2 regions of the Streptomyces sp. NPDC104307 genome follow, and region 2 is predicted to be linked to the other one. Evidence: riboswitches for the same ligand, from Rfam matches in the RefSeq annotation. Region 2 holds a riboswitch; the other holds the start of a gene.
The links. A riboswitch is a leader RNA that binds a small molecule or an ion and turns the genes downstream of it on or off. The one in region 2 is predicted to bind glycine.

Region 1 (7,092 bases), on a different contig from region 2:
GCGGCGCGGTGCCGAGGCACCAGCCATCAAACCAGCTTAGGCGCCGGTCATGACACCGACTTGACGCCATGACCCGCCGCCGTCACCCCCGGTGCGGCCGGGCCGCACTACTCGGCGGGGCGCTGGAAGAACGGCCGGATCCGGGCACGCATCCAGTCGGCGACCGGGTCCTGCGCCACGTCGAGCAGGACCAGGTTGACCGGCCACGGCGGCTCGACGCGGCCGAGCGCCCGGCCCAGCGCGTCCATGGGGGCGTTGCGCCCCGCGCCGTCCCAGGTCGAGAACTCGACGCCGACGAAGAGGACGGGGTCGCCGCCCTCGATGCTGGCGAGGGTCCTGCGGGCGCTGAGCACGACACCGCTCCGGGCGAACTCGTCGGCGGCGGCGGCGAGGAAGTCGACGGGTTCCTCCTTCCAGTCCGGCTCGTAGAGCCGGACCCGGCCACCGCTGGCCGGTCCGTCGAGCACGCTGCGTCCGGCCCGGCAGAGTTCGGCCACGGCGGGCGGCGGCAGCGGCATGCCGACGGCGCCGCCCGGGTTCACCGCCAGGCCGAGCTGCGGGGGCAGTCCGCGGGCGAACTCGACGGCGGGCGCCACGGTGAACGACATATGGGTGCCGACACAGCTGAGGAACTGCTGCTCGGAGCTGAACACGGGGACGTACACCCCGCCGTCGATCTCCAGCGTGGGCAGGTCCAGGTCGGTGGAGTCCGGCCCGCCGCCGTTGGGCAGCGGCACCCAGAGATGGCTGCGGCCGAGGACCTCCACGAGCCGGCCGCCCGCTTCGGGGCTGCCCAGCGAGGCGCCCAGTACTTCTTCTAGCTCATTGGCCGGCCATCCGCCCCGCGGGTGGATGGAGTCATGCGCCGGAGTGTCCACTGCTTACCTCTCTAGGGCCTGTCGTCGAACTGCCGTCTGCCGCGCGACGCCATGCACGCACTCTCGCCGCACCGGCCCCAGACCCCGGTACGTCCAGTACAGGGAACTGGGGCCGGTGCGCCGAGAGCACCCACCTGACGCCGCCCGGCCGCCCTTCGGGCAACGACGGCAGTTCGACGACAGGCCCTAGCCCCGTGCCATGCAGCAAGAGGTTAGCCCCGCGCGTCCGCGAAGGTGATCCGGGTCAGCAGCGCCGCCGCCTCGCGGTCCAGCAGAACCGCCGATACGCAGCCGAGCGGCAGCAGTCCGGTCTCGGTCTCCCGCAGCAGCCTCCGCAGCGCCCTGCGGTGCCGGGCGAACGCGTATCCGGAGACGCCGCGCCCCCGCTCGATCTGGCCGGCCCGCGCCGTCTGCGGGCTGACGTCGAGCAGGACGAGGTGCAGGACGCGGCCGTGCCGCCGGGCGTCGCGCGCCAGCCAGCCGCGCACCCAGGCCTGGGTGCCGCAGTCGTGGACGACGACGGAGACGCCGGAGCGCAGCACCCGCCACAGCCCCCAGTAGTGGGCGACGCGGACGAGCGGGCGGTAGAGGGCGTACGGGACTGAGCCCGGCAGCAGGGCGGCCCAGCGGTCCCTGGTGTCCTGGGAGTCGATGACGCGGGCGGTCACGGCCCGTCCGATCAGGGTCGATTTGCCGCTGCCCGGCAGCCCGGAGACCACCACCACATCGCCCGCCATGAAGTGCAGGGCGCGCGGGCTGTGCCCGGCCCGGTCGCGCAGGTCCCGGACGACGGGTCCGCGCGGGCCCAGCGCCTCCCGGGCCGGCGCACCCGACTGTGCGGGCAGTACGCCGTGTGCGGCCCCCGCGGTCGCCGCGTACCGCTGTAACGTCATCGCCATCCCCCTGTCGGCCGACCCACACCTGCCAAGAAGTGTAAAGAAAAGGTAATGCGGCACAAGCGCGCGACCCGCCGGATCCGGTGGGGTACCGGCGCCCCACTGACCGGAGATGCGTGCGATGATGACCCGGCAAACTGCATAAAGGCCGCTTGAATCCGCGCGGGAGAGTTCCGGCCACAGGCCGGGCGCCGAAGGAGCAAGATCCTCCCTTGAATCTCTCAGGCCCCGTACCGCGTGGATGAGGCAGATCTGAAAAGCGAGTCGCCCCGCGGCTCCACCCAAGGTGCAAGCCGAACCCCTCCGGGGCCTCTCGGCGAACCTCTCAGGTTCCGATGACAGATGGGGAGGGATCGTCCTCGTCGTCATGCCCTGGGAGCCGTATCCATGAGCACCGCCCCCCGCCTCACCGCCCTCGATGCCCTGCACCGCAGCCTCGGTGCCACCATGACCGACTTCGCGGGCTGGGACATGCCCCTGCGGTACGCCAGTGAGCGCGACGAGCACATCGCCGTGCGTACGAAGGCCGGGCTCTTCGACCTCTCCCACATGGGCGAGATCACCGTCACCGGCCCCCAGGCCGTGGACCTGCTGAACTTCGCGCTGGTCGGCAACATCGGCACCGTCTCGGTGGGCCGGGCCCGCTACACGATGATCTGCGCCGAGGACGGCGGCATCCTGGACGACCTGATCGTGTACCGGCTGGAAGAGACCGAGTACATGGTGGTCGCCAACGCGGGCAACGCGCAGATCGTGCTGGACGCGCTGACCGCCCGCGCCGAGGGCTTCGACGCCGAGGTGCGCGACGACCGCGACGCGTACGCGCTGCTGGCCGTCCAGGGCCCGGAGTCCCCCGCCATCCTGGCCGCCGTCACCGACGCGGACCTGGACGGGCTGAAGTACTACGCCGGACTGCCCGGCACGGTCGCCGGGGTTCCCGCGCTGATCGCCCGTACCGGCTACACCGGCGAGGACGGCTTCGAGCTGTTCGTCGCCCCCGGCCACGCCGAGCAGCTGTGGCGGGCGCTGACCGAGGCCGGCGCCTCCCGCGGCCTGATCCCGTGCGGGCTGTCCTGCCGTGACACGCTGCGCCTGGAGGCGGGCATGCCGCTGTACGGGCACGAGCTGACCACCTCCCTCACCCCGTTCGACGCCGGTCTCGGCCGGGTCGTGAAGTTCGAGAAGGAGGGCGACTTCGTCGGCCGCAAGGCCCTGGAGTCCGCCGCCGAGCGCGCCGAGACCGCCCCGCCCCGCAAGCTCGTCGGCCTGGTCGCCGAGGGCCGCCGGGTGCCGCGCGCCGGGTTCCCGGTCGTGGCCGGCGGCCAGGTCATCGGCGAGGTCACCTCCGGCGCCCCCTCGCCCACCCTCGGCAAGCCGATCGCCATGGCGTACGTCGACGCCGCGCACGCCACGCCCGGCACCGAAGGCGTCGCGGTGGACATCCGGGGCAGCCACGAGCCGTACGAGGTCGTGGCGCTGCCGTTCTACAAGCGCCGGAAGTAACGACCTGGTGCGGGCCGTAACGGCCGCCCGCGTCGAGAAGTGACGCAGTCGCGTCTCACACCGTAAGACCACCGTTCATCAGCACTCCCCCGCGTACAGGAGAATTCAGGTCATGAGCAACCCCCAGCAGCTGCGGTACAGCAAGGAGCACGAGTGGCTGTCGGCCGTCGAGGACGGCGTGGCCACGGTCGGTATCACGGAGCACGCGGCCAACGCGCTCGGTGACGTCGTCTTCGCCCAGCTCCCCGAGGTCGGTGACACGGTGACCGCGGGCGAGACCTGCGGCGAGCTGGAGTCGACCAAGTCGGTCAGCGACCTGTACTCGCCGGTGAGCGGCGAGGTCACGGCCGCGAACCAGGACGTCGTGGACGACCCCTCGCTGGTGAACTCCGCACCGTTCGAAGGCGGCTGGCTGTTCAAGGTGCGCGTCGCAGAGGAGCCGGCCGATCTGCTCTCCGCCGACGAGTACACCGCGTTCTCCGGCAACTAAAGACCCCAAGGGACCACCTGATGTCGCTTCTGAACTCCTCCCTCCACGAGCTGGACCCGGACGTCGCCGCCGCTGTCGACGCCGAGCTCCACCGTCAGCAGTCCACCCTCGAAATGATCGCCTCGGAGAACTTCGCTCCGGTCGCGGTCATGGAGGCCCAGGGCTCCGTCCTGACCAACAAGTACGCCGAGGGCTACCCCGGCCGCCGCTACTACGGTGGCTGTGAGCACGTCGATGTGATCGAGCAGATCGCCATCGACCGCATCAAGGCGCTCTTCGGTGCCGAGGCCGCGAACGTGCAGCCGCACTCCGGCGCGCAGGCCAACGCCGCCGCGATGTTCGCGCTGCTGAAGCCGGGCGACACGATCATGGGCCTGAACCTGGCGCACGGCGGGCACCTGACCCACGGCATGAAGATCAACTTCTCCGGGAAGCTCTACAACGTGGTCCCCTACCACGTGGACGAGACCGGTGTCGTGGACATGGCCGAGGTCGAGCGCCTCGCCAAGGAGTCCAAGCCGAAGCTGATCGTCGCCGGCTGGTCCGCCTACCCCCGCCAGCTGGACTTCGCCGCCTTCCGCCGCATCGCGGACGAGGTCGGCGCGTACCTGATGGTCGACATGGCGCACTTCGCCGGTCTGGTCGCCGCGGGCCTGCACCCCAACCCGGTGCCGCACGCCCACGTCGTCACGACCACCACGCACAAGACCCTCGGCGGTCCGCGCGGCGGCGTGATCCTCTCCACCCAGGAGCTCGCCAAGAAGATCAACTCTGCGGTCTTCCCGGGTCAGCAGGGTGGCCCGCTGGAGCACGTGATCGCGGCCAAGGCGGTCTCGTTCAAGGTGGCGGCGGGCGAGGAGTTCAAGGAGCGCCAGCAGCGCACCCTGGACGGCGCCCGCATCCTCGCGGAGCGTCTGGTGCAGCCGGACGTCACCGAGGCCGGCGTCTCCGTCCTGTCCGGCGGCACGGACGTGCACCTGGTTCTGGTGGACCTGCGCAACTCCGAGCTGGACGGCCAGCAGGCCGAGGACCGGCTCCACGAGCTGGGCATCACGGTCAACCGGAACGCCATCCCGAACGACCCGCGGCCCCCGATGGTCACCTCGGGTCTGCGGATCGGCACGCCGGCGCTCGCCACCCGCGGTTTCCAGGCGGCGGACTTCACCGAGGTCGCGGAGATCATCGCGTCCGCCCTGAAGCCGTCCTACGACGCGGACGACCTCAAGGCCCGCGTCGTCGCGCTCGCCGAGAAGTTCCCGCTGTACCCCGGTCTGTAGTCGGACCTGCACATTTGCACGTTGGGGCGGGGCACCACGCACACTGAGAGGTGAGCGGGGTGCCCCAACCCTTGCCCCCCGCTCTTCGGGCCGACCCGGCCCGTACCGCACCACCCGGCAGACAACGGCGTCTACCAGAGCTTTGAGGAGTCACCCGTGGCCATCTCGGTCTTCGACCTGTTCTCGATCGGCATCGGCCCGTCCAGCTCCCATACGGTCGGCCCAATGCGCGCGGCCCGCATGTTCGCGCGCCGGCTGAAGAACGAGGGCCTGCTCGCCCACACCGCCTCGATACGCGCCGAGCTCTTCGGCTCGCTCGGCGCCACCGGCCACGGCCACGGCACGCCCAAGGCCGTGCTGCTCGGCCTGGAGGGCGAGTCGCCCCGTACCGTCGACGTCGAGACAGCCGACGACCGGGTCACCGAGATCCGCTCCACCGGCCGGCTCAACCTCCTCGGCATGCACGAGATCGACTTCGATGCCGACAAGCAGCTGGTCCTGCACCGCCGCAAGAGGCTCCCGTACCACGCCAACGGCATGACCGTCTTCGCGTACGACCGCGACGGCGCCCCGCTGCTGGAGAAGACGTACTACTCGGTCGGCGGCGGCTTCGTCGTCGACGAGGACGCGGTGGGCGAGGACCGGATCGTCCTCGACGACACCGTCCTCAAGCACCCCTTCCGCACCGGCGACGAGCTGCTGCGGCTGGCCCAGGACACCGGTCTGTCGATCTCCTCCCTGATGCTGGAGAACGAGCGGGCCTGGCGCACCGAGGCCGAGATCCGCTCCGGGCTGCTGGACATCTGGCGCTCCATGCAGTCGTGCGTCTCCCGCGGCATGTCCCGCGAGGGCATCCTGCCCGGCGGCCTCAAGGTCCGCCGCCGCGCCGCGAACACGGCCCGCCAGCTGCGCGCGGAGGGCGACCCCAAGACCCACGCGATGGAGTGGATCACCCTCTACGCGATGGCGGTCAACGAGGAGAACGCCGCGGGCGGCCGCGTCGTCACCGCCCCGACGAACGGGGCCGCGGGCATCATCCCAGCGGTGCTGCACTACTACATGAACTTCGCGGCGGGCGGCGCCACGGAGGCGGAGAAGGACGACAGCGTCGTCCGCTTCCTGCTGGCCGCCGGCGCGATCGGCATGCTCTTCAAGGAGAACGCCTCCATCTCCGGCGCGGAGGTCGGCTGCCAGGGCGAGGTGGGCTCCGCCTGCTCCATGGCCGCCGGCGCCCTCGCGGAGGTCCTGGGCGGCACCCCCGAGCAGGTGGAGAACGCCGCCGAGATCGGCATGGAGCACAACCTGGGCCTGACCTGCGACCCGGTCGGCGGCCTCGTCCAGATCCCGTGCATCGAGCGCAACGGCATGGCGGCGGTCAAGGCCGTCACGGCCGCGAAGATGGCCCTGCGCGGCGACGGCAGCCACAAGGTCTCCCTCGACAAGGTCATCAAGACCATGAAGGAGACGGGCGCGGACATGAGCGTGAAGTACAAGGAGACCGCCCGGGGCGGGCTCGCGGTGAACATCATCGAGTGCTGAGGATATGGGCCCTGAACAGCGCGTTTATATCTTTCAGCGCTGTCAGGGCCTTCCGTGCTTACACGGCGGAAAGTCCCTGGATCGGCCCTGGGACAGACGCGAAAGTCCCTGAAAAGTCCCTGGGACATCCCTGCGCAAGCAGCCTTCCGGGGCCCGGGACCAAGGCCCCAATCCCTCGAAAGCACACCCTCACGAGGGGAGCGCCCCCGCAGGGTCGTAGGGACGAGGCGAAGGGGCTGACGTACATCTCGTACCAGGTGACGTTCGAGGCTTCAACCTCTACCCGCAACGGCGGGCGACAGCCACCGTCTACGCCGCCGCACCCGCGCGCTCCCCTAGTGGCTGCCCGTGACCGGCGATGTCCCGGTCAGCGACTGGCCGGTGGCTCCGGAGAACGGTCCTTGTCACCATTCCACAGACACCTGGCCGGGGAGGTCACAGGGTCCTGGAGAGGGGGAAGTGGCAGTCGAGGATCTTGCGGGCTTCCCGTCGGCGGGCGCGGCGGGGGT
Region 2 (7,092 bases):
GAAGGTCTTGTGCAGGTTCAGGTGCGAGACGTCGCCGCCGAAGTGGCCCGGCTTGGCGAGCCCGACCAGCGCGTTGAGGTTGGCGCCGTCCACGTACACCTGGCCGCCCGCGTCGTGCACCTCGGCGCAGATGTCCGCGACGTGCTCCTCGAAGACACCGTGCGTCGACGGGTAGGTGATCATGAGCACGGCCAGCTCGTCGCGGTGCTGCTCGATCTTGGCGCGGAGGTCCTGGATGTCGACCTCGCCGTCGTCGGCGGTCTTCACCACGACGACCCGCATGCCGGCCATCACCGCACTGGCCGCGTTGGTGCCGTGCGCGGAGGACGGGATCAGGCAGACCGTCCGCCCCTCGTCACCGTTGGCACGGTGGTACGCCCGGACGGCCAGCAGCCCGGCGAACTCGCCCTGCGAGCCGGCGTTCGGCTGGATGGACACCGCGTCGTAGCCGGTGACCTCGGCCAGCCGCTCCTCCAGCTCGCGGATGAGCGTCAGGAAGCCCTGCGCCTGCTCGGCCGGCGCGAAGGGGTGCAGCGCGCCGAACTCGGGCCAGGTGATCGACTCCATCTCGGCGGTCGCGTTCAGCTTCATGGTGCAGGAGCCCAGCGGGATCATCCCCCGGTCCAGCGCGTAGTCGCGGTCGGCGAGCTTGCGCAGGTAGCGCAGCATCGCGGTCTCGGAACGGTGCTGGTGGAAGACCGGGTGGGTCAGCACGTCATCGGAGCGCAGCAGCTGCTCGGGCAGCGCGTCGACTGTCGTGGCGTCCAGCGCCTCGATGTCACCGGTGACTCCGAAGGACGCCCAGACGGACGCGATCTCCGTACGCGTGGTGGTCTCGTCACAGGCGAGCGAGACGAGATCGCCGTCGACGAGCCGCAGGTTCACACCGCGCTCGCGGGCGTCGGCCACGACCTCCGCGGCCCGGCCGGGCACCCGGACGGTGAGCGTGTCGAAGTGCGAGTCGGTGACGACGTCGACGCCGCCGGCCCGCAGGCCCTGCGCGAGGATCGCGGCGTAGCGGTGGGTGCGCCGCGCGATCGTCCGCAGCCCGTCGGGGCCGTGGTAGACGGCGTACATGCCGGCCATCACGGCGAGCAGCACCTGGGCGGTGCAGATGTTGCTGGTGGCCTTCTCGCGGCGGATGTGCTGCTCGCGGGTCTGCAGGGCCAGCCGGTAGGCCTTGTTGCCGTCCGCGTCCACGGAGACGCCGACGAGGCGGCCCGGCAGGCTGCGGGCGAACTTCTCGCGCACGGCCATGAAGCCGGCGTGCGGTCCGCCGAAGCCCATCGGCACGCCGAAGCGCTGTGTGGTGCCCACCGCGATGTCCGCGCCCAGCTCGCCGGGCGAGGTGAGCAGGGTGAGCGCCAGCAGGTCGGCGGCGACGGTGACGATCGCGCCCAGCTCGTGGGACTGTTCGATGACGGGCCGCAGGTCGCGCACGGCTCCGGAGGCGCCCGGGTACTGGAGCAGTACGCCGAAGACGCCGCGCTCGGCGATCTCCGCCGGAATGCCGTCGGTCAGGTCGGCGACGACGACCTCGACACCGGTCGGTTCCGCGCGGGTCCGGATCACGGCGACGGTCTGCGGGAGGGCGTCGGCGTCGACCAGGAAGACGCCGTTCTTCACCTTGCCGACGCGCCGCGCCAGCGCCATCGCCTCGGCTGCGGCGGTGCCCTCGTCGAGCAGCGAGGCGCCGGAGGTGGGCAGTCCGGTCAGGTCCGCGACCATCGTCTGGAAGTTCAGGAGGGCTTCGAGGCGGCCCTGGGAGATCTCCGGCTGGTACGGCGTGTAGGCCGTGTACCAGGCGGGGTTCTCCATCACGTTGCGCAGGATCACCGGCGGGGTGAACGTGCCGTAGTAGCCGAGCCCGATCATCGGGGCCAGCACCTGGTTGCGGTCGGCGAGCGCCCGCAGTTCGGCCAGCACCTCGGCCTCGGTGCGGGCCTCCGGCAGCTGGAGCGCCTCCGCGCTGCGGATGACGTCGGGCACGGCGGCCGAGGTGAGCTCGTCGAGCGAGCCGTAACCGACCTGGGCGAGCATCTTCGCCTGCGCCGCGGCGTCGGGACCGATATGACGCTGCTCGAACGGGATTCCCTGTTCGAGCTGGGAGAGCGAAGTGCGGCGGGGGGTCATGGTGGAGGCCTCCTGGTCTGTCACGACCTGCGAGGGGCACCGCGGCGCGGGGTGCCCGAACGGCCTCCCCCTCTGTCATCTCAACCTGAGAGCTTCACCGGTGCCCACTGCGCGCACCGGCTTTCACCGTCGGTGAGGGAGGGACCCACCCGGCACCCGGCCGTGCGGAACCCGCCCTGCTTTCCAGAGTGACCTCGTCCGTGCGGTACGGGGGCCTGAGAGATTCCGGGGAGGATTTGCTCCTTCGGCGCCTCCGGACTCGCTCCGGAGGACTCTCCCGCACGGGGTAAGCAGCCGCCCCCAGCCTACCAGCGGGGTGCCCGGCAGAGTTTTCGAGTGGCCAAGCCCACGGATCTGCACTTCTGTGGTTCCTGTGGAGTACCCGCGACCCGTGGGAGGGACCGTGCAGACCGACATCGATCCGCGCAGCCTGATCGGCCGCAAGGCCTTCGACCGCGAGGGCACCAAGATCGGAACCGTGGACGAGGTGTACCTCGACGACGCGACCGGTGTGCCGGAGTGGGCGGCCGTACGCACCGGACTGTTCAGCCGGGACGCCTTCGTCCCGCTGGAACCCAGCGAATTCGTCAAGGACGTGCTTCGCGTCCCCTTCGACCGCGCGCTGATCAGGGACGCACCCGACTTCGGGGTCGGCCGGCACCTCTCGCCGGAACAGGAGCTCCAGCTCTACCGGCACTACGGTCTGGACTCCCCGCCCGAGGAGACCGCCCCCGACCGGGACTTCGGCAGGCTGGCCGGCCAGGACGAGTAGTCGGCCGGGTCCCGTACGAGCGGCAGCGGATCGGCCGGCCGGAGTTCCGGATCGTCGATACGGAACGTACGCACCCGGCCGGGCGCCGATTCCGGCTCCTCGAAGCGCACCGTGACCCGGCCGACCCCGCTGCCCTGCACCCAGCCGTGGCCGTGGGCGTCGTGCCGCACGTCGTGTCCGGCCGGCCAGCGCCGGGCGGCGAGCTGCTCGGCGCTCTCCGGTTCCGGCTCCACGGGCTGCGGGCTGCCCTCGTCCGTTCCGGCGTCCCCGGCGGCCTCCGCACCACCGGCCGGCGCGGCGGCGGCAAGGGCTGCGGCGAGCCCGGCCGCGGCGCGCTCGCCGGCCGCCTGCGCGAACAGATCCTCCTGGGTGTAGTCGGCCAGCCCGGTGACGCCCACTCCCAGCAGCCGCACTCCCCCGGTGGTGTCCACGGACTCCAGCAGCCGGGCCGCGGCCTCCCGGACCACCGTGGGGTCGTCGGTGGGCCCGCGCAGCGTCTCGGAGCGGGTCAGGGTCGAGAAGTCGTACCGACGCACCTTCAGCACGACGGTCCTGCCCGAGCGCTCCGCCGCGCGCAGCCGCTGGACACACCGGTCGGCAAGGCGCTCGACCTCGCTCCTGACCCGGACCCGGTCGTGCAGGTCCGTGTCGAAGGTGTCCTCGACCGAGACCGATTTCGCGTCGCGCTCGGCGACGACCGGCCGGTCGTCGTGGCCGGAGGCCATCCGGTGCAGTGAGCTGCCGTGCGCCTTGCCCAGCAGCCGTACGAGCTCCGCCTCGCCCGCCTCGGCCAGGTCGTCCACCGTGGTCATCCCGGCGCGCCGCAGATGGTCCGCGGTGGCCGGTCCGACGCCGGGCAGGGTGCGCACCGGCATGGGCGCGAGCATCTCCCGTTCGGTACCCGGCTCTATCAGCATGATCCCGTCGGGCTTCGCCTCCTCCGAGGCGATCTTGGCCAGCATCTTGGAGCCGGCCAGGCCGACGGATCCGCTGAGTCCGGTGACCGCCTCGATCGCCTCGCGCAGCTGCTCGCCGATGGCCAGCGCGGAGGCCGTGTCGTCCGCGGTGCCGCCCGCCTCCAGGTCGACGAAGGCCTCGTCCAGGCTCAATGGCTCCACCAGCGGCGACAGGCGGCCCAGCAGCTCCATGACCTGGTCGCTCACCGCCCGGTAGAGCGCGAAGCGCGGCACCAGATACGCGGCGTTAGGCGCCAGTCGTCTGGCCTGCGCCATCGGCATGGCCGAGTGGACCCCGAAACGCCGGGCCTCGTACGAGGCGGTGGCGACGACCCCACGGGGCCCCAGCCCGCCCACGACGACCGGCTTGCCGCGCAGGCTCGGCTTCGACGCCTGCTCGGCGGAGGCGTAGAAGGCATCCATGTCCAGATGCAGGATGGTCGGCACGGCTCTCACATCAACCGATGCTGCCCCATGGCACTGACAATCGCCGGACGGCGCTCCCCCGCCGGCCGGCCCCGGGCGGCCCGGAACCGCCGGGGGTCACCGGGTCAGCCGGCCCGGTTGCGCCGTCGGGCGAGCTCATCGGCGGGGTTGTTCCCGATCAGTGTCTCGCCGGTGTCCACCCGCTCGCCGTGCAGCTGTGACAGTGCGGCGTCGACGTCCCGCCAGACCACCCCCACGGCGATACCGAAGACGCCCTGCCCCCCTTGGAGCAGCTCCACGACCTCGGCGGGCGAGGAGCACTCGTAGACCGTCGCCCCGTCGCTCATCAGCGTCATGCGCTCCAGGTCCTGGAAGCCGCGGGCCCGCAGGTGCTGAACCGTGGTGCGGATGTTCTGGAGGGCCACCCCGGTGTCGAGGAAGCGCTTCACGATCTTCAGCAGGACGACGTCCCTGAAGCTGTAGAGCCGTTGTGTGCCCGACCCGTAGGCCGGCCGGACGCTCGGCTCGACCAGGCCCGTACGGGCCCAGTAGTCGAGCTGTCGATAAGTGATCCCCGCCGCCGCGCATGCCGTCGGCCCGCGATAGCCGATGTCCTTGGCCGATGCCACGCCGCCCCCCGCCACCGCAGCCGGCGCAGCCGGCTGCCTGATGGTCTGGTCGGCTGTACTCCCCTGCTGCGGATACGGCCCACCCACTGCCGCACCGTCGCCGCTGCTTCCCACGCCGACCTCCGTCCTTGACCTGCCCACTCGAAGGTAGGCAGTCACCCGGGGTGCGTCAACGATCGCCACACTCGGCACGCCGAGTGATAATCACCCTGAGGGTGGTTTCCCGTGACCCTCGGCCGGGAAAGGCTTGTCGGATGCGCTGACGGCGCCCCGTCGGGACGTCACTGGCTGTTCGTGCCGAAGTCCTCCGGCGAGATCTGGTCGAGGAATTCGCGGAACTTCTCCACCTCGTCCTCCTGCTCGTCGGGAATCGCGATTCCCGCGTCATCGAGCACCCCGTCACTGCCGTAGATCGGCGTTCCGGTACGCAGGGCGAGCGCTATGGCGTCGGACGGCCGCGCACTCACCTCGACTCCGCTCGCGAAGACCAGCTCCGCGTAGAAGACCCCTTCCCTGAGATCCGTGATCCGGACCTCGGTGAGCTCCTGGCCCACGGCCTCAAGCACATCCTTGAAGAGGTCATGGGTCAGCGGCCTCGCCGGAGCCATGCCCTGCTGGGCGAAGGCGATCGCGGTCGCCTCGCCAGGACCGATCCAAATGGGGAGGTACCGGTCGCCTCCCACTTCACGCAGGAGCACGATCGGCTGGTTGGAGGGCATTTCCACCCGGACACCCACAACGTCGAGCTCGTTCACACAGCAACCCTAGGACGTGCTCGGCCGGTTTGGGTAGTCGGGGCCCACGCGGATCAGTGGAGTCTGATCTGGAGCGCGGTCTGTACGAGGGCCGAATGCAGCCGTACGGAGAGCTCCGCCAGCTCCTTCGCGGTGGCCTCGGCATGGGCTCTGGTCTGCGGATTCCGGTGCCGGCGCAGGGGTGCGACCACCTGCTCGATCAGCCCGGCCTCCCGGTCCGCGGCCGCCCGCATGGCACGCAGATGCCGCGGTTCCAGACCGAATCGGCCCAGATCCGCCACCAGCCTGGCGACGGTGACCGTCTCCGCGTCGTATCCGCCGTCGGCCGACGGCACGACCAGACCGTAGGACTCCCACGCGTCGAGGTCGCTCTCAGTGACCTCCGCGGCAGCGAGCAGCTCGGCCCGGCCGATGCGGGCGGCGGTGGCCCGGCCCGTCCCGCCGGTCCAGCTGCCGTCGGTGAAGTCCCGCTCGCTGTCCGGGGCCGGCAGGGGGGCGCGCTCGCCCCGGGCGACGGCGTCCAGGTGCTCGCGGATGACCTTGAGCGGAAGGTAGTGGTCCCGCTGCATCCGCAGCACCTGGGCGAGCCGCTCGACGTCGTCGTGGCGGAACTTGCGATAACCGGAGGGCGTCCGCTGCGGCTCGACGAGTCCCTCCGCCTCCAGAAACCGGATCTTGGAGATGGTGACTTCGGGAAACTCGTCCCGCAGCTGCAGGAGCACCGTGCCGATGCTCATCGGGCGGTCCTCGGCGGTGGCGGTGCCGTTTCCGGCACCGCCCGTCGGTGTTCTCAGCATGGACCTTCCTCGGGGTCCCCCCGACGGAGTCAGGGGCGGGTCAGATGGCCCGCTGGCTCGCGTAGAAGACCAGCCGGTACTTGCCGATCTGCACTTCGTCGCCGTTGGACAGCGCGACGGAGTCGATGCGCTCTCGATTGACGTACGTGCCGTTGAGGCTGCCCACGTCCCCGACCGTGAAGCTGCCGTCGGGACTCCGGCGGAACTCCACGTGGCGGCGCGAGACCGTCACGTCGTCGAGGAAGATGTCGCTCTGCGGGTGGCGGCCGGCCGTAGTCAGCTCACCGTCCAGCAGGAAGCGGCTGCCCGAATTCGGACCGCGGCGCACCACCAGGAGCGCCGAGCCGAGCGGCAGTGCGTCCACAGCGGCCTGGGCCTCGGGCGAGAGCGACGGGGCCGACGTCTGCCCGGTCGCCTCCGCCTCGTAGGCCTCAAGGCCCGAGATGGAGATGGTCGATGTCGTCTCCGAGGCCCGCTCGGGGACCCCGCCCCTCAGCGGCGCGCCGCAGTTGGAGCAGAAACGGCTGGCTTCGGCATTGCGGTGGCCGCACCTCGTACAGACCGGCATGGACGAACCCTCCTGCCCCGGGGTGAACCCTCCACCCGTACCTGAGGTTGACGGTT

Region 1: linked by a shared signal. The riboswitch ahead of gcvT (glycine cleavage system aminomethyltransferase GcvT) and the one ahead of gcvP (aminomethyl-transferring glycine dehydrogenase) in region 2 are both predicted to bind glycine.

What each region holds. Positions count from the first base shown of each region.
Region 1 is NZ_JBVJMU010000021.1:140,294-147,385, forward strand. Features, by position in the region: gene ACZ601_RS35165 (enhanced serine sensitivity protein SseB) at 108-878, opposite strand; gene ACZ601_RS35170 (AAA family ATPase) at 1,091-1,771, opposite strand; glycine riboswitch at 1,928-2,020, shown strand; gene gcvT (glycine cleavage system aminomethyltransferase GcvT) at 2,162-3,277, shown strand; gene gcvH (glycine cleavage system protein GcvH) at 3,390-3,767, shown strand; gene glyA (serine hydroxymethyltransferase) at 3,788-5,044, shown strand; gene ACZ601_RS35190 (L-serine ammonia-lyase) at 5,201-6,583, shown strand; gene ACZ601_RS35195 (hypothetical protein) at 7,019-7,092, opposite strand, start outside.
Region 2 is NZ_JBVJMU010000005.1:6,000-13,091, reverse strand. Features, by position in the region: gene gcvP (aminomethyl-transferring glycine dehydrogenase) at 1-2,133, opposite strand, end outside; glycine riboswitch at 2,327-2,423, opposite strand; gene ACZ601_RS15320 (PRC-barrel domain-containing protein) at 2,537-2,905, shown strand; gene ACZ601_RS15315 (DNA polymerase IV) at 2,830-4,317, opposite strand; gene ACZ601_RS15310 (MerR family transcriptional regulator) at 4,413-5,030, opposite strand; gene ACZ601_RS15305 (bifunctional nuclease family protein) at 5,198-5,671, opposite strand; gene ftsR (transcriptional regulator FtsR) at 5,725-6,468, opposite strand; gene ACZ601_RS15295 (FHA domain-containing protein) at 6,509-7,092, opposite strand, start outside.